2 linked regions of the Caballeronia sp. LZ062 genome follow. The protein of the gene in region 1 interacts with the protein of each later gene in a pairwise test. Links are inferred from orthologs where the notes say so. Each region holds a gene or a part of one and is shown in the gene's direction. Other genes may lie near its edges.

Region 1 (7,247 bases):
GAGGCCGGCACCGATTGCGCCGAGGCCGATGCAGCCATAACTGCGGTAGCTGCAATGAACGCGAGCTTTGAAAGTTTATTCATATTTCTCCTCTCGAAATTGAGATTACCGCAGGTTTACTGCGAGCCTTGTAGACGAAGACCGGTCATACATTGCTCGAAGTATAACATTCCCCTGCGGAACAAAACGCTTTGTATAGACTTCGAGCAGTGTCTAACTTTGTGCGTTGGCATTTTGCCATATCGTTCCCTTGCAACGATAAAAATATCCCTGCACCGAGTTCGCCCGCAACCTTATGTGGTGCCTCCGCAACAAGAAAGGGACAGTAGCCGGTCACAGTCCGGGGAAGGCGCCGAACGTGCGCACTTCACGTGCCTGAACGTGCCTTCCTGCGTATCTTCATCGCTGCCGCTTCGCCGTTTCGCGAAGAGGTGAGGCGGCATGATAGCCCGGCTCGATGACCAATTGACGGAAATCGTTCCCCAGTTTTTGTAAGTAATTGGTACAGCGTTCATGGCCCGCGGCGCTTGCGAGTAGCGACTCCGAGTACTTCAACACTATGTATACGCACCGCCCCGGGCGCACATGGGCCGCGTGGTAGAATCTCGCGATGCGCTGCGTTCGCAGCGCCGCAGCGTACGCCGGCTACGCGCCTGGCCGGCGCAAGTCGCGCGGCCGGCTCGCGGGTGTCGCGAAACTGACGAACGCGCTGCCGTGTCGCTGCTGCACAGTTCAAGACACGGATAATGGATCAATTCGCCAAAGAGACTCTGCCTATCTCCCTCGAGGAGGAAATGCGCCGTTCGTATCTCGATTACGCGATGAGCGTAATCGTCGGGCGCGCGCTTCCCGATGTCCGCGATGGCCTGAAGCCGGTGCATCGCCGGGCGCTGTACTCGATGCACGAACTGAATAACGACTGGAATCGCGCGTACAAGAAGTCGGCGCGTATCGTCGGCGACGTGATCGGTAAGTACCATCCGCACGGCGACGCCTCGGTGTACGAGACCATCGTTCGCATGGCGCAGCCGTTTTCGCTGCGTTACATGCTGGTAGACGGCCAGGGCAACTTCGGTTCTGTCGACGGCGACAACGCCGCCGCCATGCGCTACACCGAAATCCGCATGGCGAAAATCGGCCATGAGTTGCTCGCCGACATCGACAAGGAAACCGTCGACTTCGGTCCGAACTACGACGGCAGCGAGAACGAACCGCTCGTGCTGCCGGCGCGCATTCCGAATCTGCTGATCAACGGCTCGGCGGGCATCGCGGTCGGCATGGCGACCAATATTCCGCCGCACAATCTGCGCGAAATCGTCGATGCCTGTCTGCATCTGCTGAATAACCCTGAATCGTCGGTCGACGAGCTCATCGAGATCGTGCCCGCGCCGGACTTTCCGACGGCAGGCATCATCTATGGCGTGGCCGGCGTACGCGACGGCTATCGCACCGGCCGCGGGCGCGTCGTCATGCGCGCGGCCACGCACTTCGAAGAGATCGACCGCGGTCAGCGCATGGCGATCATCGTCGACGAAATTCCGTATCAGGTGAACAAGCGCACGCTGCTCGAGCGCATCGCGGAACTCGTCAACGAGAAGAAGATCGAGGGCATCTCCGACATTCGCGACGAATCCGACAAGAGCGGCATGCGCGTCGTGATCGAACTGAAGCGCGGAGAAGTGCCCGAAGTCGTCCTGAACAACCTGTACAAGCAGACGCAGCTTCAGGACACCTTCGGCATGAACCTGGTCGCGCTCGTCGACGGCCAGCCGAAGCTGCTGAATCTGAAGGAAATGCTGGAATGCTTCCTGTCGCATCGACGGGAAGTGCTGACGCGGCGCACGGTGTACGAACTGCGCAAGGCGCGCGACCGCGGGCACGTGCTCGAAGGTCTCGCCGTCGCGCTCGCGAACATCGACGAATTCATCGCGATCATCAAGGCCGCGCCCACGCCGCCTATCGCGAAACAGGAGTTGATGAACCGTCCGTGGGACTCGTCGCTCGTGCGCGAAATGCTGACGCGCGCCGAGACGGAAGCGTCGGGTGGACGTCTCGCGTACCGTCCGGAAGGGTTGAATCCGGCTTACGGTTTGCAGGAAGACGGCCTCTACAAGCTGTCGGACGTGCAGGCGCAGGAAATCTTGCAGATGCGTCTGCAACGCCTGACCGGCCTCGAGCAGGACAAGATCGTCGGCGAGTATCGCGAAGTCATGGCGCAGATCGCCGACCTGCTCGACATCCTCGCGCGCCCGGAACGCATTCGCCAGATGATCGTGGACGAACTCGGCCAGGTGCGCGCGGAATTCGGCGACGATCGCCGCTCGCGCATCGAAATGAATGCGACCGAGCTCAATACCGAAGACCTGATCACGCCGCAGGAAATGGTCGTGACCATGTCCCATGCCGGCTACGTGAAGTCGCAGCCGCTGTCCGAATACCGCGCGCAGAAGCGCGGCGGGCGCGGCAAGCAGGCCACGCAGATGAAGGAAGACGACTGGATCGACACGCTCTTCATCGCGAACACGCACGATCACATGCTGTGCTTCTCGAACCGCGGCCGCGTGTATTGGATCAAGGTGTACGAAGTGCCGCAGGGCTCGCGCAACTCGCGCGGCCGTCCGATCGTCAACATGTTCCCGTTGCAGGACGGCGAGAAGATCAACGTCGTTCTGCCGATCAAGGAATTCTCGGCGGACAAGTACGTGTTCATGGCCACCGCGCTCGGCACCGTCAAGAAGACGCCGCTCGAAGCGTTCAGCCGTCCGCTCAAGAAGGGCATCATCGCGGTCGGTCTGGATGACGGCGACTACCTCATCGGCGCGGCCATCACCGACGGCGCGCACGACGTCATGCTGTTCTCGGACTCGGGCAAGGCCGTGCGTTTCGACGAAAACGACGTCCGCGCGATGGGCCGCGAAGCGCGCGGCGTGCGTGGCATGCAGCTCGAAGAAGGGCAGCAGGTCATCGCGCTCTTGGTGGCGGGCGGCGAGAACCAGTCCGTGCTGACGGCCACGCAGAACGGTTTCGGCAAGCGCACGCCGATCAACGAATACACGCGCCACGGCCGCGGCACGAAGGGCATGATCGCGATCCAGACATCGGAGCGCAACGGCAAGGTGGTCGCCGCGACGCTCGTCGATTCGGAAAGCCAGATCATGCTGATCACCACGTCTGGCGTGCTCATTCGCACGCGTGTGTCCGAAATCCGCGAAATGGGCCGTGCAACCCAAGGTGTTACACTCATCAGCCTTGACGAGGGCACGAAGTTGTCGGGACTGCAGCATATCGCCGAAGCCGAGGCGGACGCCGAGCTCGAGGAAGCGGACGCAGCCAATGCCGCAGCGGACACCGACGCCTCAACTGCACCGCCGGACGACACGCCGAACGGCGAAGGTGACGAAAGCGCCTGATATTTTTTGTGTCGCCCGTTTCCGGTTATCGCTTTTGAAAGCCTGAATTGGTTAAGCTGCGCGACGTGAGCCTGATGTCGGCGCTGCGCTCTTCATGTGAAAGAAGCGCAGCGGCGGCTATGCGGACGTGCAAGGCTCGTCGCCAGTGCTGACTGAATATTTTTTACAGGGAGTAATGATGCAAGGACGTTTCAAGCAGTGGATGTTGCTGGCCGCTTTCGTGCCGACTTTCGCGATGGCTCAGTCGCTTCAGAACCAGGCGCCGAACCAGGCGGCGGCGCCGGCCGCAGCAGCACCGGTTGATCCGGCCAAGCAAGCTGCGATCAAGGATCTGCTGGACGCAATCGACGCGCAAAAGCTCGTCGGCGCAATCGGCAACAGCGCACAGATGCAAGCGAAGCAGCTCGTTCCGGCCATCCTGTCGGACGCGCTGTCGGAGAACAAGTCGCTGAACGACAAGCAGAAGCAGGCAGCCGTCCCGACGCTGCAGAAGAACGCAGTGCCGAAGCTGGTGGACTCGGCTGGCCAGGTGTTCGCCACGGACAACTTCCGCCAGGACGCCATGAAGGCCCAGTACGACGCATACGCGAAGTACTACTCGACCGACGAAATCAAGGATCTGACGAACTTCTACAAGAGCCCGACGGGCCGCAAGTTCATTCAGGTTCAGGACCAGGTTGGCCGCGACGTCGTCAACGGTCTGATGCAGAAGTACATGCCGCAAGCCATCAAGGCGACCCGCACGCAAGCGGACCAAGAAGTGGCAAGCGTCAAGCCGGGCAAGTAAGCACGGCGCGACAACCGGAAAACTCGCAGCGGGGCGCGCTGCCCCGCGCGTTGGCGGGTTTTCAGGACAGTGCGATAATGGCTGTTTGCGCGAAAGCGCAAGCAGCCATTTCTTTTTCAGGCGCGCGTCATCCGCTGAACCAAGCGACTCGACGCAACGTCGCGCCTGCCATTCGGGATTTCCACATGCGCGTGTTCAATTTCTCCGCCGGCCCGGCCGCCATGCCAGAAGAAGTGTTGAGGCAAGCCGCCGACGAAATGCTCGACTGGCAAGGTAGCGGCATGAGCGTGATGGAAATGAGCCACCGCGGCGCCGAATTCATGTCGATCCATGAAGCGGCGCTCGCGGACCTGCGCGAACTGCTGAACGTGCCTGCGTCGCATCGGATTCTGTTTCTGCAAGGCGGCGGCATTGGCGAGAACGCCATCGTGCCGATGAATCTGCTCGGCTCGAAAAAGACGGTGGATTTCGTCGTGACCGGTTCGTGGTCGACGAAGTCATACAAGGAAGCGCAGAAGTACTGCACGCCGCACATCGCGGCCACCGGCAAGACGGAAGAGGGCTACACGCGCGTGCCGGCCATCGGCGAGTGGAAGCTGTCCGACGATCCCGCCTACGTGCATCTGTGCACGAACGAAACCATCGACGGCGTCGAGGCGTTCGACATTCCCGATCTCGGCGACATTGCGCTCGTCGCGGATGCGTCGTCGCACATCCTGTCGCGTCCGATGGACGTCGCCAAGTTCGGCGCGCTCTTCGCGGGCGCGCAGAAAAACATCGGCATGGCGGGCGTGACGGTCGTGATGGTGCGCGAGGACTTGCTCGACCGCGCGCTGCCCATCTGCCCGTCCGCGTTCGAATGGAAGACGGTCGCCGAGAACAACTCGATGTTCAACACGCCGCCCACGTACGCCATCTACATGGCCGGGCTCGTCTTCAAGTGGCTGAAGAAGCAGGGCGGCCTCGAGGCGATGGAAGCGCGCAACGTCGAGAAAGCGAAGCTGCTCTACGACACCATCGACGCGAGCGATTTCTACGTGAACAAGGTGAATCGGCAGAACCGTTCGCGCATGAACGTGCCGTTCTTTCTCGCCGATGAATCGCGCAATACCGATTTCCTGGCCGGCGCCAAAGCGCGCGGGCTACTGCAGCTGAAGGGCCACAAGTCCGTCGGTGGCATGCGGGCATCGATCTACAACGCGGTGCCGGTCGAGGGCGTCAGGGCGCTCGTCGACTATATGAAGGAATTCGAGCGGACGAGCGCGTGAACGCGCCGTCGCTCCTCTAACCGCATTCGCACAACACGCACCGCATGGACGACGATCTTAATTCAAGACTCAAACCGCTGCGTGAGCGCATCGACGCGCTCGACGCACAACTCATCGCGCTGCTGAATCAGCGCGCTTCGGTCGCCCTCGAAGTGGGCGAGGTGAAGAAGCACTTCAACGCGCCGGTGTTTCGCCCGGAGCGCGAAATGCAGGTCATCGCGCGTTTGCAGGCCATCAGCGACGGCCCGCTCGCCGCCGACCACATCAGCGCGATCTGGCGCGAGATCATGGCCGCGAGCCGCGCGCTCGAACAGACGCTGCGCGCCGCGTTCCTCGGGCCCGTCGGCACCTACAGCGAACAGGCGATGTTCGAATACTTCGGGCATTCCATCGAGGGGCTGCCGTGCCCGTCCATCGACGAAGTGTTCCGCTCGGTCGAAGCCGGGGCGGCACAGTACGGCGTCGTGCCGGTCGAGAATTCGGCGGAAGGCGCGGTGTCGCGCACGCTGGATTTGCTGCTGCAAACGCAACTCGTGATCGGCGGCGAACTCGCCTTGCCGATTCATCACAATCTGCTGACGGCGTCCGGCTCTCTCGAAGGCGTGACGCGCGTTTGCGCACACCCGCAGGCGCTCGCGCAATGCCAGCGGTGGCTCTCCGCGAACGCGCCGCATCTGGAGCGGCAGGCGGTGTCGAGCAATGCGGAAGCGGCCCGCATGGCCGTGGCGGACCCGACGGTGGCGGCCATCGCCGGCGACCGCGCCGCGACGCACTACGGCCTCGGTGTCGTGTATTCGCTGATTCAGGACGATCCGCACAACCGCACGCGTTTTGTCATCATCGGCAAGCAGCCGTCGGATGCGAGCGGTCACGACCAGACGTCGCTCATCGTGTCTGTCGCTAACGAGCCGGGGGCGGTGTTCAAGCTGCTGGAGCCGCTCGCGAAGCACGGCGTGTCGATGACGCGCTTCGAGTCGCGGCCCGCGCGTGTCGGGACGTGGGAGTACTACTTCTATATCGATCTCGAAGGCCATCGCAACGATGCGTCGGTGGCCGCCGCGCTGGAGGAACTCGGGCAGAAGGCCGCGTTTCTCAAGATTCTCGGGTCGTATCCGCGCGCCCGGTAAAATCCGCGCTTTCAGCAGTTCTGTCTTCCGCGTCGTCGACGCGTTTTTTGCGATGTCCCGTGGCCGCGTTCACTTTCAATAAACTGGTTATTTTCGGCGTCGGCCTGATCGGCGGGTCGCTCGCGCGCGCACTGCGCGAACGCGCCGGGCTGGCCGGGCGCGTGGTCGGCGTCGGGCGCTCGGCGCAGTCGGTGGCGCGCGCGGTCGAGCTGGGCGTAATCGATGAAGCCGCCGCGCTCGATGACGACGCCGCGCTCGCTCGCGCGTTGCAGGGCGCCGATATCGTGCTGCTCGCCGCGCCGGTCGCGCAGACGCAGCCGTTGCTCGCGCGCATCGCGCCGTTTCTGGACGCGCACGCCATCGTGACGGATGCCGGCAGCACGAAGAGCGACGTCGTCGCGGCGGCGCGCGCGGCGCTTTCCGAGCGCGTCGCGCAGTTCGTGCCGGGGCATCCGATAGCCGGGCGCGAGTCGAGCGGCGTCGATGCCGCGTTGCCTGATCTGTACGTCGACCGCAATGTCGTGCTGTGTCCGCTGACCGAGAACGCACCGCAAGCCGTCGAGCGCATTGCCGCGATGTGGCGCGCGACGGGCGCGGCGGTGCACACGATGAGCGAGGCGCAGCATGATCGCGTGTTCGCGTCGGTGAGCCATCT
Region 2 (17,401 bases), 2.0 Mb from region 1 along the record:
TCGAAATCGCGTATCAGGGCGATACCGTCGATATCGGATTCAACGTCACGTATCTGCTCGACGTGCTCGCGAATCTGAAGGTCGACACGCTCCAGGTGGCGCTCGGCGACGCGAATTCCAGCGCGCTGATCACCGTTCCGGAGAACGAGGAATTCAAATACGTGGTGATGCCGATGCGCATCTGACGCGTACGACACCGAAGACACTCCAAGGGGCGACGCGCCCCTTTGGCGTTTTTAAGGTGTTTTGAAAAGTTCGAGCATTTACGAGCAGTTATCGAAGCAGTGTCGAAGCAGTGACGCAGAACCGGAAGAAATCCATGACTGAAAACACACATTCGCAACCCGACAACAGCTACGGCGCATCCTCCATTCAGATCCTCGAAGGTCTGGAGGCCGTGCGCAAGCGTCCGGGCATGTATATCGGCGATACGTCGGATGGCACCGGTCTGCATCACCTCGTCTTCGAAGTGCTGGACAACTCCATCGACGAGGCGCTCGCCGGCTACTGCGACGACATTCACGTGACGATTCACGCGGACAACTCCATCTCCGTGACGGACAACGGCCGCGGCGTGCCGACCGGCCTGAAGCGCGACGACAAGCACGACCCGAAGCGCAGCGCCGCCGAGATCGTGATGACGGAGCTGCACGCGGGCGGCAAGTTCGACCAGAACAGCTACAAGGTGTCGGGCGGCCTGCACGGCGTGGGCGTCTCGTGCGTGAACGCGCTGTCCGAATGGCTGCGCCTCACCGTGCGCCGCGACGGCAAGAAGCACTTCATGGAATTCGCGCGCGGCGTGGTGCAGAACCGCGAGATCGTCGAGGAAGACGGCGTGCAGTACTCGCCGATGCCCGTCGTCGGCGACACCGAAAAGCGCGGCACAGAAGTCCACTTCCTCGCCGATGCGACGATCTTCGGCAATGTCGAATTCCACTACGACATTCTCGCCAAGCGCATGCGCGAACTGTCCTTCCTGAACAACGGCGTGCGTATCCGCCTGACGGACCTGCGCACCGGCAAGGAAGACGACTTCGCGTTCGCGGGCGGTGTGAAAGGCTTTGTCGAGTACATCAACAAGCAGAAGCAGGTGCTGCATCCGACCGTGTTCCACGCGACCGGCGAGCGCGAGAACGTGACCGTGGAAGTGGCCATGCAGTGGAACGACAGCTTCAATGAAAGCGTGCTCTGCTTCACGAACAACATTCCGCAGCGCGACGGCGGCACGCACCTGACCGGCCTGCGCGCGGCGATGACGCGCGTCATCAACAAGTACATCACGGACAACGACATCGCCAAGAAGGCGAAGGTGGAAACCACCGGCGACGACATGCGCGAAGGCTTGTCGTGCGTGCTCTCGGTGAAGGTGCCGGAGCCGAAGTTCAGCTCGCAGACGAAGGACAAGCTGGTGTCGTCGGAAGTGCGCGCGCCGGTCGAGGAAATCGTCGCGAAGGCGCTCGAAGATTATCTGCAAGAAACGCCGAGCGACGCGAAGATCATCACGAGCAAGATCGTCGATGCGGCGCGTGCGCGCGACGCGGCCCGCAAGGCGCGCGAGATGACGCGCCGCAAGGGCGTGCTCGACGGCATCGGGCTGCCGGGCAAGCTCGCGGATTGCCAGGAGAAGGACCCGGCGAAGTCGGAAATCTATATCGTCGAGGGCGACTCGGCGGGCGGATCAGCCAAGCAGGGCCGCGACCGCAAGTTCCAGGCGATTCTTCCGCTGCGCGGCAAGGTGCTGAACGTGGAGAAGGCGCGCTTCGACAAGCTGATCTCGTCGGAGCAGATCGTGACGCTCGTGACGGCGCTTGGCTGCGGCATCGGCAAGGACGATTACAACCTCGACAAGCTGCGTTATCACCGCATCATCATCATGACGGATGCGGACGTGGACGGCGCGCACATCCGCACGCTCTTGCTGACGTTCTTCTACCGGCAGATGCCGGAGATCGTCGAGCGCGGGTATATCTACATCGCGCAGCCGCCGCTCTACAAGATCAAGGCGGGCAAGGACGAACGGTATATGAAGGACGCGCACGAGCTGAACCAGCACATGCTGAAGCTCGCGCTGCAAGGTTCGGAACTGATTCCGAGCGAAGGCGCGGACCCGATTTCGGGCGATGCGCTCGGCGAACTCGCGCGTGCGTATCTGCTGGCGCAGGCGGTGGTGGATCGCATCAGCCGCATTTACGACGCGGCGGCGCTCGAAGCCGTGATGGACGGCGTCGTGATCGATCTGTCGACGGAAGAAGCGGCGGCTGCATCGGCGAAGGCGCTGGAAGCGCGGCTGCGCGCCGATCCGCTGAAGCCCGAGGTCACGGTCGAGCCGGCGTATGACCCGGTTCGCGAAGTGCGCTCGCTGCATATCAAGCGGCGTCATCACGGCAACGTGAAGGTTTCCGTGTTCGACGAAGACCTGCAACTGACCGCTGACTACAAGCAGCTGGTTTCGACGGCCGATACGTTCAAGGGATTGATCGGCGAAGGCGCGTTGATCAAGCGCGGCGAGCGGTCGATGGCCGTGTCGGACTTCAAGAGCGCGATGAAATGGCTGATCGCTGACGCCGAACGCAACGTGTCGAAGCAACGTTATAAGGGCCTCGGCGAGATGAACCCCGAGCAGCTTTGGGAAACGACGATGGACCCGAACGTGCGGCGTTTGCTGCGCGTGCAGATCGAAGACGCGATCGCGGCGGATGGCATCTTCACGACGCTCATGGGCGATGATGTCGAGCCGCGTCGGGCGTTTATCGAGAGCAATGCGTTGCGGGCGGGGAATATTGATGTTTGAGGGGAGATGTAGATAGACGCATAACCTGAGAAAAACAAACCCATAAGTTGAGAAACTTATGGGTTTGTTTTGTTAGTAGTCTGCGCCTATAGAGCGAGTTAGCTGTGTGAGACACAATGCTTTTCGCGCCATAGTCCTCAAATCGCAGAATCCGCAAAGTCGCTGATAGTGACAGATGCTTAGACACGGCTCGCGTCGGCCCATTTTCCATATGACGGTGAACCCGAAACAGCCGCACGGCATCATCCTTGTAATTAGGACAGACGCTCGGTCGGGTCGCGCTACTAATATCGTACGGAATGTCAGCCGCCAACGCCGCCAACGCAAGCGCAGATTTTGATACAGAGTCCCGCATCATCATCTTTCCAGCAAACTCATTGGACTATTACGCATTAAATTCTCAAAATTTCACAATGCGAGCAACGATATATCTGCGATACCAAATAGGAATAGAGAGTCCTTGGCGTTCGGTCGGACGAACTGTCGCGGCATCTTTTTCAACTGAAGGTGAGGCGGAGAAATCGGTGATTTTCACCGATAACGGAGCTGATTCGCAGGAAAAACGGTAATATTCGTTCCCATAAGTGCGGAACTGCGCGCTCTCGGTGCTGGTATCCGGAAGGGGTGCGTAAGTGAGCACTTGCGCGACATGCGCGTCACACATCATTCGAACAGCATATGGAATTTACTGCGGAACGATTTTCGGGTCATGAATCGTTTGTCTGCCGCTATGGCTGGTTGCGTAAGGTTTTCGATGCCGTCAACGCCTCGCCTGAGATATTAAAGAAGGACGCTGAAGCTACGGAGCGGTTAGGTATCGGCCGCAACATGGTTAGGTCACTACAGTTCTGGGGGGAAGCTACAGGCGTTATTCAAGTAGCGCGTGGGGACGGCAAAGGCCATGTTGCTGGGCCAACGGGTCGACTCCTCTTCAACGATGGAGGATGGGACCCTTTCCTCGAAAAGCCCGAATCGCTCTGGCTTCTTCACTGGTGGCTTTCCGCAAATGCCAACATAGCTGCTTGGAACGTCGTTTTTGGCGATGTCTCTATGGCCCGCTTTGAGAAAGCCGATGTCGTTGCAAAATTGACCCAGCGTGGTGCTGGCAACGCACGCGCGCTTGCCCAGTCAACTGTTGAGCAGCACACCTCGATTTTCCTGCAGAGCTACGTGCGGACAAACGAGTCAACTGACGACAGTCTGTGGTGCCCGCTGCAAGACCTGAAGCTAGTCCGACCGGTACCAAGCAGGACAGGCGCGACAATCTATGACTCTTCCGTTGCATCACCAATTGGCCTCAGCGTGCGAGTGTTTACTGCCGCGTTAGCTCACTTTTTTCGCATGCAATCGTCAAAGCGGAAGTCCCTGCCGATGCATGAGCTCGCACTGGCGAAACTGAGTCCCGGCGCAATCTTTCGACTCGATGAACCCCGTCTTTATGATTTTCTGCAGCAGACGGAATGCTTAACAGGTGGTGCGATTCGATTGATAGACACCGCCGACACCCAGAGTGTGGTCTGCGACGAGAAACTTCTTTCATCTGCCGAATCTATTTTTTCGCTTCTGGATGTCATAGCACATGTCTGAGCCTATTGCGACTCATCTGCTTCTTGACCGCCATTTCAGCCGGTCGATTTCCCTCGAGCGCGACTTGCATGACAAGGACGCCCTTGACGGCTATATGCTTACTCCGGCAGTAATTTCTGCGCTGACTCAAATTGGTACCGGTGTAAAGACGCAGGGCAAGCAAAGAGCTTGGAAGATTATTGGCCCGTACGGCAGCGGTAAATCTGCTCTGGCGTTACTGCTTTCGCGCCTTTTGGCCGGGCCAAAGGCGGCACGCAACGTTTTTGGCGCCCTTTCCGAGCGAGCCCCACATGTCGCCGCACTCTTCCGCCCAGGAAGCAACCTGCTTCCACTCGCAGTCGGTGGTTCACGTACGTCTCTCGGTTCCGCTATTGCCAAGAGCGCGAAAGAGACACTGCAGACGTGGACGGACCATCGTGGCGCAACCAAAGTGGTCAAGGCAATTGACTTAGAGCAAGGAACTTATAAAGGCCAGCGGCTGAACTCGGCATCCAATTCTCTTCTATTGGATTTGATTTCCTGCGCCCAGGAACAAGGCTATGGTGGCGTACTCCTCCTCATCGACGAACTTGGAAAATTTGTCGAGCACGCGACGCTATGGCCCGCGGAGGGCGACCTCATGGTTTTGCAGCAGGTCGCGGAATTAGCCTGCCGAGGCGACGATGCATCGTTGTTTGTGGTGACGATGCTCCACCAGCACCTCGCCGACTACGCCAAAGGCGTCGGCCGCACCGCATCGGATGAGTGGCATAAGATATCCGGCCGTTTCGATGAGGTCGCGTTTGATGAGCCTGTGCAACGCTACGCACATTTTGCTGCTCACGCGCTTGCGGCGCCGGCGTCAGTGACGAGGGTGCAGTCTATTCAACGGACGGCGCGCGCAAACTATAAGCGCGCTCTCACGCTCGGGCTTCTTCGTAGCTCCGGCGAAGCTGACAATAAATTATTTGAGCACGCTGAAAGGCTTTTCCCGCTGCACCCGGTCGTGCTTTCGGCAATGGCGCACGTTTCCAAGCGAATGGGACAGAGCGAGCGCTCGTTTCACGCATTCCTGCGTGGGCACGAACCGTATGCATTCCGAGACTTTATTCAGACGCGAACTCTCGACGCGAAGAACTGGTACTCAAGTGAGCAGCTATTTTCGTTCTTGAGACAGGGCGCCCGCCTGCGATTTCGTGATTTGGCCACCGAACGTAGATGGGAATTTGCTCTAGGCGCTATCGAGGATGCCGGTGAGAGGTCGGAAATCGAGGTTTCCGTATTGCAAGCTTTATCGGTACTCGAGCTGATGAGGAGCAGTGCACGGCTAGCCGCGACTCCCGACTTGATAGCCTTCGCCCTCGCAGACAAATTTTCAGTGGCTGATATTCAGGCCGCTTTGGACGAAAGCTGCAAGCGATGTATCTTGCTCAAAACACCAGGAGGTGAAGGGTACGCGTTCGCCGTCAATGAATCCGTCAATGTTGATGCCCTTTACGAAGTTGCGGGAGACTCTGCGAGTGACCTCACGGTTGCCGGACTTCAGAAATTGTTGAGTGAAAATACGGTTGTTGCAAGCGGCCATTACCACCGGAAGGGGACATTTCGGACGGTGTCAATCAACGTTGGTCAGGCCGTTGATGACTTTCCGAATTATTCGTCAGATGCAGATGGCTTGATTAATGTCATCCTCGTTGATGAGTCTCGCTCTGAGCATCGCGAGAGAGCGATGGCGCTTCAATCGACCAAAGGGTGCCCATTGGTCCTTTGGACGTCCATCGAGCTCAGCGAAAGCGCGCTCACGTCACTTCGCGAATTGTCGCGCTGGATGTCGGTCAAGGCCGCAACACAAAACGGCACCTTGGACCCTTGGACGTCGAGATACGTTGAAAATTCACTAGCCGACGTACGTCGGCGTGTCGAAGCCAATGTGATGAGCCGGCTCCTCGGACAAAGTGACTACCACTACGAGGGTGAGCCGGTACCTAGCGCTACGCAGTTGAATGTCAGCCAGGCAGCGTCGTGGATGTTTGACGCCGTATTCACGGATTGTCCGACGCTCGTCAATGAGCTTATCAATAAGGACCGCCCCTCCTCCGCGATTGTGCTCGCGCGACAGAGACTGTTTGAAAAATTGATGGCAACACATATGCCAGGCGAAGCACTTTTCGGTACCGTCGAGTTCCCTCCAGAGCGTCTTCTTTATGCCACGCTGCTGCGGGACACGGGAATCTATACCGAGCGAGCCAACGCGCCTTGGTCGACCCCAGAATCATTGAAACACGTCTGGCAAAGAATCGAAACACTGCTCCGGACGGCGATGCCGACAAGTTTCCGCACTATCTTGGAGCAACTGAGCTTGCCACCCTTGGGTATCAGGCAGGGCGTAGCATCAGTTTGGGTCGTCAGTTATCTATTGGCAAAGCGTGACGTATGCGCCGTATTCGAACGCGGGACCCTCGTCCTCGAGCTCACTGCGGACCACTTGGCTCGCATGTTCAAGAATCCCGACGCATTTCAGCTGCGCGAGTTTTCCGACGCTGGTCACGGGGAAAAGTTGCAACACCAGTATTGCTCGGTTCTGGCGTCTGTTGGCCAGTCGCTGTCGGCGGCACCGACGTTCCTTGAACTGTCACGAGCAATGGTCCGCTGGTACGCCCGGCTTCCAGAGTACGCGCAAGAAACCTTGAGCGTATCGGCCGACGCCAAATTGCTGCGCTCGACGCTAAAACGCGCCACAGACCCGATTGAACTTCTGAGTGAACAAATCCCCTCCCTATTCAATCAAGACGCAGGAGCGAAGGACTTTGTCCGCCGCTTGAGTTCTGCAATGAATGAACTGGGCAGCGCGTATCGTCGCCTTCAGGAAGAGGCTGCCGCCACGTTGGGCCGTGCATTTGGAATCCCCGGACCATTGGCTGTGGTAAGGACTCAGCTCCAGCGGGAATGTGCCGACTTAGCAGCAGACCTAGCTGACGTAGAGCTGAAGGCATTCGTGCTCCGATGCGTCGACGTTACTCCTGTAGACGACCGCTGGCTCGACTCACTCGCCACGCTCATCGTTAAAAGGCCCATGGAGTCTTGGGCCGATGACAGCCTTCCCATGTTTCGAGACGTGATTTTGGAGCTTTGTGGTCGGTACAAGCGGTGGTTGAAGGTTGCGATGGAGCGGGGTCAACACCGAGAAGCGACAGAGCGCTTCTTGAGCTTCACGATTACCTCTTTTGGCGGTGAAGAACGCTCGCTGCTCGTGGCCTCTTCAAAAAAGGCGAAAGAGCTGGCTGACAAGATATTGACCTCGTTGAAACCGCAGGTGAACGGCGACGCCGAAATGTTGCAGGCAGCGCTTGCACAAGCGCTGGCTGAGGTATTGCAAGCCAACGAAATGCGCATTGGAGCCGAGATTGACGGTCGAAAAAAAGCGAGTTAGGCACATTTTGAGTCTCTCGGGCGGCAAAGACAGTGCCGCCTTGGCCCTCTTCATGAGAGACAAGGTACCCGAGATGGAATATATTTTTAGCGATACGCGCAAGGAACTGCCAGAAACGTACGAATTCTTGGACAAGATTTCGAATTACCTAGGAAAGCCGGTCACAAGACTCAACGCAGACTTAGGTTTTGACCACTGGTATGAGATGTACGGCGGAATGATTCCTTCAAATCACCGCCGTTGGTGCACTCGAGCGCTCAAACTGAAACCTTTTGAGCAGTATTGCGGCAATGACGAAGTCATCAACTACGTGGGCCTAAGGGCAGACGAGAACCGCTCCGGGTACATTAGCCACAAACCCAACATCAAAGCGGTCTATCCGTTCATTGACGCGGGACTGGTATTGCGAGACATTGAAGAAATTCTTCGTGTCGCCGGCGTCGGTATGCCGCCGTACACCAAATGGGGAAGAACGCGCTCGGGATGCTATTTCTGCTTTTACCAGCAAAAAATAGAGTGGGTCAGGCTCAAGGAGACGCATCCCGACCTGTATGAAAAGGCGAAGGAATATGAGCGGCCATACGAGAAGACGGGAAATTTCTTCACCTGGAGTCAAGGTGAAAGTCTGGCAGAGCTAGAGCAACCTGCGCGTATGGAGCAGATTAGGACCGAGCATATCATCCGCGTGCAGCGAAAAATTGAACGTCGAGAGAATGTAACGCTACTCGAGCTGTTCAAAGATGCAGATACCGGCGAAGAGGCAGATGACGATGATGACCAAGGCTGCTTAGTTTGTCAGCTGTGAACAAGAAAAATCAAAACCGAGGGGCAAGTGATGGCGTTCACCTTTAAAGCACGTGTACTGCTCGAATTAGGTGCAGAACTAATAAGCTCGGATGCAGTTGCGGTGTATGAGCTTGCAAAAAATGCGATTGATGCTGGTTCGAAAGAACTTCGGTTTGAAGTGTCTATCACCCTTCAGCATTCAAAATATCGGCTCTTGTGTGACTGGTTGGATGACCACGCAACCAACTATGACATAGAGGCCTTTACCGCCAAAGTCGACTCCTTAGTCGAGATTGACGCGCCAGCAAGGATGCGTGCGAAATTCTATGAGGCACTCGCGGAACCCGCGACCTCAGCGGCGGCTAGAACCGCACTCGATGAAGCGTACCTCGCAGGCAATAAAATTGTCATCGCCGACAAGGGGCATGGCATGACTCGGCACGCGTTACGGGAGTGCTATTTGACCGTCGGAACACCTATGCGTCTCCTTCAGAAGCAGACGTCGAAAGCGACAGGTCAAGCTGACAACTCAGGAGCTTCCGCACCTGTGCTCGGTGAGAAAGGTATCGGACGCTTAGCCGCAATGCGCTTGGGACGAAGCGTACACGTGAGAACTAGCGACCCGCAAGGCGCGCGTGCCCGAATGCAAATCCCCGAAACGGAACGAGGTGAGCCGGAGGACCCAACTCTCTGGAATGTGCTACGGTTGGACTATCGGCCAATATTCGCGGACCCCAATCTCGGTATTGAAGACGTTGACTTCAAGCCGGCCTTCGGCGGCACAAAGCCGGACCCCGAGGCAAGTGGGACTACGCTTACAATTCGTGACCTGCAGAGCGACTGGGACTTAGAAAAGCTGGAAAGCTTGACGAATAGTCAGTTGGTGAAGCTAGCGGACCCATTCGCCTCCTCGTTTGCTACAAGATTTTTTCTGTTGAAGCTTCAGGACGAGGTAGTTGAGTTCGGGAAGTTCGAAAGTATGAAGCTCAAGCACTCGGACGTTGAATGCACAATCAGTTTTCGGGAGCGAGAGCAACAAGCCAGCAATTCGCAAGATTGGACGCCAATGGAGTTGGTCGTTGACGTTAACTACAAGCGTTTCGGGAAGCGCCAAGTTTTCCCGTTCAGTGGCGACCACTTGAAGAGCTGCATCACCTTGGCCCCGACTCGCGGAAAGCGTCCAAAAGCTGATGACCCGCTTCCCGCCAACGATGCGGTCGAGGGAGGATTGCGTCGGCTCGGTCCGTTTGAAGCGAAATTTTGGTGGTTCAATCGCGGGCGGATACAGCGAGAGGACAAGGACCTATGGAGTGCGCTCAAACCGTTCGTGGCGAATTGGAGTGGTGGACTATTAGTCTACCGGGACGGCTTTCGTGTATACCCGTATGGGGCTCAAGGAGACGACTGGCTGGACCTGGATAGGAACGCATTGTCGGCATCCCGTTATCGTCTAAACCGTGCGCAGATTGTCGGCTATCTGCGCATCGCCCACGACAACAACCCAGCGCTTCAAGACCAGACGAACCGGGAAGGCTTTCGAGATTGCGTGGAAAAAGAAGCATTGCGCCGCCTCTTGAGACATGTATTTATAAATGTGTGTCGACCTTTTCTCGAAAGAATCGACAATGAGGAGAGAGAGGAGGACCTCGGTAGCATCGACAAAATCGAAGCGAGAATGTCCGAGTCACAGCGCGATGCTGTAGGAATGCTTAAGAATCTTCAGAGGGAGCTTCCGGAGCAAGATAGCAATATTCGCGAGATTATCTATCAGCTTGGTGAGATACAAGACGCTTGGGAAAGGGCGAAGTTGACAATTGCCGCTCAAGAACAGGAAATGGAGCAGTACATAGACCTAGCGGGGCGAGGACTGCAAGTCGAATTTATCGCGCACGAGATGGCTCGTGTAACAGCTAACATCTTAAATTTACTGAAGGGCGATAAACCTCTTGAATCTGCCGCAGTTAAGGGCATGTTGGAGGCACAAGTAAAGACTCTTGAGAAGAAGATTCGCAATTTGGACGTATATAGCATCCCGGGGCGACAACGGCGGACCGGTACGGACGTCGTTGAACTAGTCAAAGCGTTCCAAGAAGTGCACGCCGATAAAGTGACTCGTCATAATATCGACTTCAAAGTTTCTGGCCTCGAGAAGCCATTGTTAGCTAAGGTGGAAAGAGGTCAGATTTTAAATATTCTCGATAATTTGTTTGCAAACTCGTTCTACTGGCTGAAGACTCGGTCGGATAGGTCGATGCGCCCGTCAATTCAGGTCGTCATCGACGCTCAGGAGCGTACTCTTACGTTTCGTGACAATGGGCCGGGAATACCGCCCACGCTCGTTCCACAACTCTTTGTGCCGTTCATGACCACCAAGCCACCGGGCGAGGGCAGAGGTCTTGGTTTGTATATTTCAAGAAAATTTGCGGGATACAACGACGCAACCTTGGAATTGGGACCTGTGAGTACGGACGGCGTTCACCACGCCTTTGTGTTGTCGTTTAAGAATACGCCAAAAAAATGAGCACCGTTGCCCAAGTAGATAACAACCTGCTTCGTGCCTTCGCGCCAATTGTTGTCGTCGTTGATGACTGTTTCACAAAGTTGGATTTTTCGCGAATCGACGGCACTGATTCGGCGCGATTCGAGCGCACCGTGACTGAAGCTGAGATAGAAGCGTTACGAGCCGAGATTCCACAGCTTGACTCTGTCGAGGATTTTCTCGTCGACGAGCTCCTCCTCGAAAACGCGTGGAAGCTATGGAAGGCCAAACCACTAGAGTATCGTTTTCTCAACGCGCTCTTCCAAGGGTTTGACGCGCAGGCCGGTGCTCCTTCGGCTCCTGTGGAAGAGTTGGTCACATTTCTGCGAGATACCGTCGGCTTCGATGTCAAAACTCATCCGAGCGTTGAGGAGGCAGAGGACGACATCAAGGCGAGTCGCCTTCTGTTTCTCGACTTCAACTTGAAAGGACAGGTGCCGGAGCTTGAGCGTGGACAGACGTACGCGGGCGCAATCATCGAAAGCTACGAGCAATGGGGAGCACTCCTGAGCGAGGGAGCGCGAATCGATGGCGCTTCGCTCGAAAGGTATGTAATTTTGATGTCGTCCAACCTGCCGGATGTTCCAGACCTGGAGCGCTTCCGCCAGACGACTAAGATTCGAAGTGCGTTTTTTCAAGCGGTTGATAAAGCACGGATTACTGCTGAATGGACAGCGAAGCAGCTCAGGGAGAAATGCAATGGTGATTTAACGGCGCGCGGTTTGTCCAACATGCTCAACTCCTTCAAACAGGCAGTCGAGCATGCAGCGCGAGGGCTGATGGAAGACATCGAAAGGCTTGAGCTGCATGACTTGGCTTTTTTGCAAGCCAGTCGCCTCAATACCGAGGAGCAGCATATTGGTAATTATCTTTCGTGGCTTTTTTCGGAGGCACTAGCCGCTCGCACGAGAGGCCGCCCCGAGCTGTCGACTGCGGGAGCTGCAATTCCGGACGCGAACGAGCTCTACTTTAGCGGACGACTTCGGCCGGGAAGTTTGCTGTTCCAGCTGTACTCGGAAGTGGCTTTTTCTTACCCATGGAATGTAAGGCCGGGGCGTCTGCGCTTCGGAGACGTACTTCGCGAAAAGCACATTCTCGACCAGCTCGACTTTCCGCTCTCAATGCTTGAAGACTTGGAGCAGGATTGCCGCCATTGGCTTGATTTCGCCGCGCGCCAAGAAGTAAGCGAGTCCCGCATGCTCAATACGGGCGACAAGCTTTTACTTGTCATGTCACCTGCTTGCGACCTGCTGCGCTGTAGTGAGGATTTCGAAGTGCTCGTGGTCCGCGGCACGGTGGTGCAGACAGTACCCGATATTGTAAGCGCCTTCGGGATGCCCCATCCGGTTTCGGATGGCTACATGATGCGCAGAAGTAGCGACCCTGACGATGGAGTCGCGCTTATAAAATGGAAAACGAAAGCAATCAAAACTGTCCGCTGGAGAACACTTGCGAATCCCCGATTGTTCGAAAGGTGTGGTCGCCTCAACGATACGTTTTCTAACGATATCAAGCAGAAGCTGATGAGTGATTTGAGCCGAGTTGGAGTCCCTATCGACCCATCATTTGCACGCCCGATGACTGGTTGCCTTTGGATAAAGGGAACGGCACAGGGTGCGCAGCCGATATTGGTCAAATTCCCAACCGAGTTCGTGTCCATGGTTCAAATAGGTGGCCGTAAAGGCACCGCGAGCGAGAGCGGAGTCGTCGTCTTGTCCGAAGAGCTGGTGGGTTGGCTGAGCGAGGAGCTTCCAAAAAAATTTCCCGCCGGAAATGCGGGAGCGGCAGCTTTGCCAGGCCCAGTGGCCAATTTCGTGGCAGAGCTTCTCGAACAGCCGGGTTACCGATTCAATATCGATAAGAGCGTTGCGCGGTTCAGCAGGGTCAGCGGGAAGATAAGCTTCGAGGATGAGTTTGTCGAAGAGAAGCTTGTCGTCAAAGACGCCGTACATATTCAATGTTATCCGTACATCGCTGGCGTGAAGGCCGCAGATGCTATCGAGCAGGGATTGAATGGGGCGTCTTGAAGCTTCCCTTCGTTCGCGATGTTAAACGGAAACGCACATTCGGGGCGAGTTCCAACGGTTGAAGATTACGAATCACTCAACGTTGGAAGCTCGATGGACGCTAGTGGAAACAGGCAACGATTTCTGGCGCTTTAAAAACAGCACGGCGGGGCACAGCCCGCTTCGCGGGCTGCAACCCGTAAAAGCTCATCCAAACTTCCAATAGAGCAGGAAATCGACACACCAGAATGATGTTTCTGAGCATCAGGGGTGGCTCAATTCTAGATGCAAAAGTGGGTCAGTTTCCGGCGCAAATTAACACTGAAATGCCGTTCCTTCGCCTGCAAAGCGATGATGTCTGGCGTGTCGACGCGCACGGATCACGCGGCGCGATCGCGTCGAACGCGGCGCTGACCAAGACGCAATTGCGCGCCATCGACGCAACGGGCCGGTTCTCCGACGACGTCCAGCGCGCCTTCGACAGCGATCCGCAAGCCATCAGCGACGTCGCCCGCGTCTTGCTCGACGCGCATTTTCCCGACAGCATGCACGAGGACATTCTCGCCGCCGTCGGCCTTTCGCTCGACGCGCCGCAGACCGGCAAGACGCGCCGCAGCCCCAACTTCCGCGACGACGTACTCAGGGCGTACGAGTACCGCTGCGCGCTGTGCAATCTCGACATGCGCATCGGCAACCGCACGATCGGCCTCGAAGCCGCGCACATCAAATGGTTCCAGTTCGAGGGACCGGATGTGGTGGAAAACGGCATCGCGCTGTGCTGTCTGCATCACAAGCTCTTCGATATCGGCGCTTTCACGCTCGGCGATGAACGTCGCGTGCTGGTCTCCGAAGAAGCGCACGGCACCGACCAGTTCGACCACATCTTGCTGCGACATCACGGCAATCGCCTGAACGCGCCCGTCAGAGCGGAGCATCACCCGTCGACCCAGTTCGTCGACTGGCATCGCAGCCAGGTCTTCCGCGGACAAGCCCGCCCGCTCTAATCCCCGAAGCCCCGCCGCAACCCGCGTACACTTCGGCTTCGAACCAATCCATCTTGCGCGGCCGAGCCCGCGCGGATCGCAATCAAGAGAACTTCCTCATGTTCACCTGCCGAAACCAGTCCTGCCAAGCAGAATGGGAGCCCTCGGACGTCGTCATCAAAAACGAAGGCCAGGGGCTGCTGTTCCGCTGCCCGATGTGCGGCGCGCGCAACTACGTGACGCGCCACGACTCGCCGGACGGCGCCGTCTCCTACGAACAAGTCAGCGACATCCCGCCGCGAGGCTCGCATTAACGCCATGACCACCGACACCTCCTTCGCGAACCTGCCGCTTTCCCCCGCGATGCAGGCGAACCTGCAACAACTCGGCTACACGTCGATGACGCCGATTCAGGCCGCGAGTCTCCCGCATGCGCTCGCGGGGCACGACCTCATCGCGCAGGCGAAGACGGGCAGCGGCAAGACCGCGGCCTTCACGCTGCCGCTGCTCGCGCGGCTCGATGCGAAGCAGTTCGCCGTGCAGGCGCTCGTGCTTTGTCCGACGCGCGAACTCGCCGATCAGGTCACGCAGGAAATCCGCCGACTCGCGCGCGCCGAAGAAAACGTGAAGGTGCTGACGCTGTGCGGCGGAACGCCCATGCGTCCGCAGATCGCGAGTCTCGAGCACGGCGCGCATATCGTCGTTGGAACGCCGGGGCGCATCATGGATCATCTGCAGCGCGAAACGCTTTCGCTCGCCGCGGTCCGCACGCTCGTCCTCGATGAAGCCGATCGCATGCTCGACATGGGCTTCTTCGACGATATCGCGTCCGTCGCGCGCCAATGTCCGAAGGATCGCCAGACGCTGCTCTTTTCCGCGACGTATCCGGAAGGCATCGCGAAGCTGAGTCAGCAGTTCCTGCGCAATCCGCGCGAGATCAAGCTCACCGAGCAGCACAGCAATGCCAAAATCAAGCAGCGGTTCTATCAGGTGGAAGATCACGAGCGCCTGCATGCGGTCGGGCTGCTGCTGGATCACTATCGGCCGGTGAGCACGCTCGCGTTCTGCAATACCAAACAGCAGTGCCGCGATTTGCTCGACGTTTTGCGCGCGCAAGGTTTCGAGGCGCTCACGCTGCACGGCGAACTGGAACAGCGCGAACGCGATCAGGTGCTCGTGCAGTTCGCCAATCGCAGTTGTTCGGTGCTCGTCGCGACCGACGTGGCGGCGCGCGGGCTCGACATCGCGCAATTGGAAGCGGTCATCAACGTTGACGTGACGCCGGACCCGGAAGTGCATGTGCATCGAATCGGCCGCACGGGGCGCGCGGGCGAGGAGGGCTGGGCGCTGTCGCTTGCGAGCATGGACGAGATGGGGCGCGTTGGCGCCATCGAAGAGGCGCAGCGCTCGGAAGTGGAGTGGCATCCGCTGTCGGAACTGACGTCGGCCGAACCGGGCCATCTCAAGCCGCCGATGGCGACGCTCCAGATTCTCGGCGGCCGTAAGGACAAGATCCGCCCCGGCGACGTGCTCGGCGCGCTCACCGGCGAAGCGGGCTTCGACGGCGCGCAGATCGGCAAGATCAACGTGATGGATATGGTGACTTACGTGGCGGTCGAACGCGGCATTGCGGATGACGCCATGCGCAGGCTCGGCGTCGGGAAGCTGAAGGGGCGGAAGGTCAAGGTAAGGCGGGTCTGAGCGGCTGTGCTTCGACGCGCTCGCGCGCCATGACAGTCGACGTGGCGCGCTTATCGCGGGTTGGCGCTTTCAACTTGCACCCGTGCCACGGTCGCCAGCGTCGCGTCGCTGTCACGCTTCAATGCCTTCGTTCGCCTACGCGCCGTGTGAAGAACTGCGCCATGCATGCCGAGGCGCTGCCGGTATTGCACGCCACGAGCGGCACATCTGAGCGCCTCTAAATCACTCCCGCGCCATCCCCGCCGCCGCGCCGCGATCACGCGTCACCAGCCGCAAACCACTCGCGATGCTCGCCGCGCCGGCGAACCCCGCGCCGAGCGAAAGCGCGAGCGCCGGACCGTGCTTCCCCGCGATGCCGAAGCACAACGCGACGAGCGCCGCGCCCGTCGCCTGTCCGACGAGCCGCGCGGTCGCGACGACGCCGCTCGCGCCGCCGCTGCGCTCCCGCGGCGCGCTGGCCATGAACGCCTTCAGATTCGGCGACTGAAAGAAGCCGAAGCCCGCGCCGCAAATCGACATGCGGATGCAGATATCGAGCGCATGTGGATTCGCGGGCAGCGCCGCGAGCGACACCATGCCCGCGCACAAAATCGCGAGTCCGATGCCGCCGAGCAGGCCCGGCGCGTAGCGGTCGGACAAGCGCCCCGCGATGGGCGCCATCAACGCGACGAGCACCGACCACGGCGTCATCAGAAAGCCGGTCTCGACTTGCGTGCGGCCGAGCACGGTCTCGAAGTAGAACGGCAGCGACACGAACGCGAGCCCTTGCGCGGCAAACGAGCAGACGGCGGTCATCGTCGAGAGCGCGAACATGGGACGTCGAAAGAGATCGACCGGCAGCATCGGCGCGGGATGACCGCGCTCGCGCCGCAGCATCAGCGCGCCCGCGACGAGCGCAACGGCCAGCGCCGCGAGCACCGTGTGCGACGGCGCGCGCTGCGCCGCTTCGCCGAGCGCGAAGATCAGCGACGCGAACGTGATCACGTTGAGCGCCGCGGCCACGCGATCGAAGCCGTGCGCGCTGCGCTTCGTCTGCGGCAGCGCGGGCCACGCGATGAAAAGCGCAAGCACGCCGACCGGCAGATTCACCGCGAAAAGCCAGGGCCACGTGCCGAGCGAGAGCACGATGGACGCGACCGTCGGCCCGACCGCGAAGGCAATGCCGACGATCAGCGCGTTCAGCCCGACGCCCCGACCGAGCCGATGCAACGGGAAGATCGCGCTGATCAGCGCCGTGTTCACGCTCATGATGGCGCTCGCGCCGAGTCCTTGCAGCAAGCGCGCGGCGACGAGCGTCGGTAGCGACCACGAGAACGCGCATATCGCGGATGCGATCGTGAACACGACGAGCCCGCCCAGATAAACGCGCCGATGCCCGACGATGCCGCCGAGCGCCGCGAACGGCAGCAGCGTGGCGACCATCGCGAGCTGATACGCGTTGATGATCCAGACGGACGCGGCGGGCGTCGAGCCGAGATCGGCGGCGATAGCCGGCAGCGCCGTATTCGCGATGGCCGTATCGAGCGTGGCCAGCGCGACGGCCAGCAGAATGGCGGCCATGCCGCGCCGCTCGCGGGGAGTCATCGGCGCATCGGCGTT

The links.
Region 2: the proteins of gyrA (region 1) and gyrB interact in binary tests that used the Escherichia coli proteins (3 or more experiments, as listed by UniProt). The link is inferred for Caballeronia sp. LZ062 from one-to-one orthologs.

The regions. Positions count from the first base shown.
Region 1 is NZ_JARTWB010000002.1:505,169-512,415, forward strand. The notes cover bases 424-3,610. They hold gyrA (DNA gyrase subunit A), read left to right. Parts: upstream 424-746; coding sequence 747-3,410; downstream 3,411-3,610. Other genes in these bases: P9239_RS08360 (DUF2059 domain-containing protein), read left to right, coding at 3,589-3,610. Outside these bases: outer membrane protein OmpA, read right to left, coding at 1-83; more of P9239_RS08360, read left to right, coding at 3,611-4,197; serC (3-phosphoserine/phosphohydroxythreonine transaminase), read left to right, coding at 4,383-5,465; pheA (prephenate dehydratase), read left to right, coding at 5,510-6,592; P9239_RS08375 (prephenate dehydrogenase/arogenate dehydrogenase family protein), read left to right, coding at 6,652-7,247. UniProt on the Escherichia coli protein: A type II topoisomerase that negatively supercoils closed circular double-stranded (ds) DNA in an ATP-dependent manner to maintain chromosomes in an underwound state.
Region 2 is NZ_JARTWB010000002.1:2,494,424-2,511,824, reverse strand. The notes cover bases 1-3,055. They hold gyrB (DNA topoisomerase (ATP-hydrolyzing) subunit B), read left to right. Parts: upstream 1-319; coding sequence 320-2,791; downstream 2,792-3,055. Other genes in these bases: dnaN (DNA polymerase III subunit beta), read left to right, coding at 1-185. Also shown: P9239_RS17775 (DUF4007 family protein), read left to right, coding at 3,470-4,378; P9239_RS17770 (hypothetical protein), read left to right, coding at 4,371-7,787; P9239_RS17765 (phosphoadenosine phosphosulfate reductase family protein), read left to right, coding at 7,762-8,592; P9239_RS17760 (sensor histidine kinase), read left to right, coding at 8,623-11,094; P9239_RS17755 (hypothetical protein), read left to right, coding at 11,091-13,139; P9239_RS17745 (hypothetical protein), read left to right, coding at 14,221-14,415; ATP-dependent RNA helicase DbpA, read left to right, coding at 14,420-15,802; P9239_RS17735 (MFS transporter), read right to left, coding at 16,025-17,386. UniProt on the Escherichia coli protein: DNA gyrase negatively supercoils closed circular double-stranded DNA in an ATP-dependent manner to maintain chromosomes in an underwound state.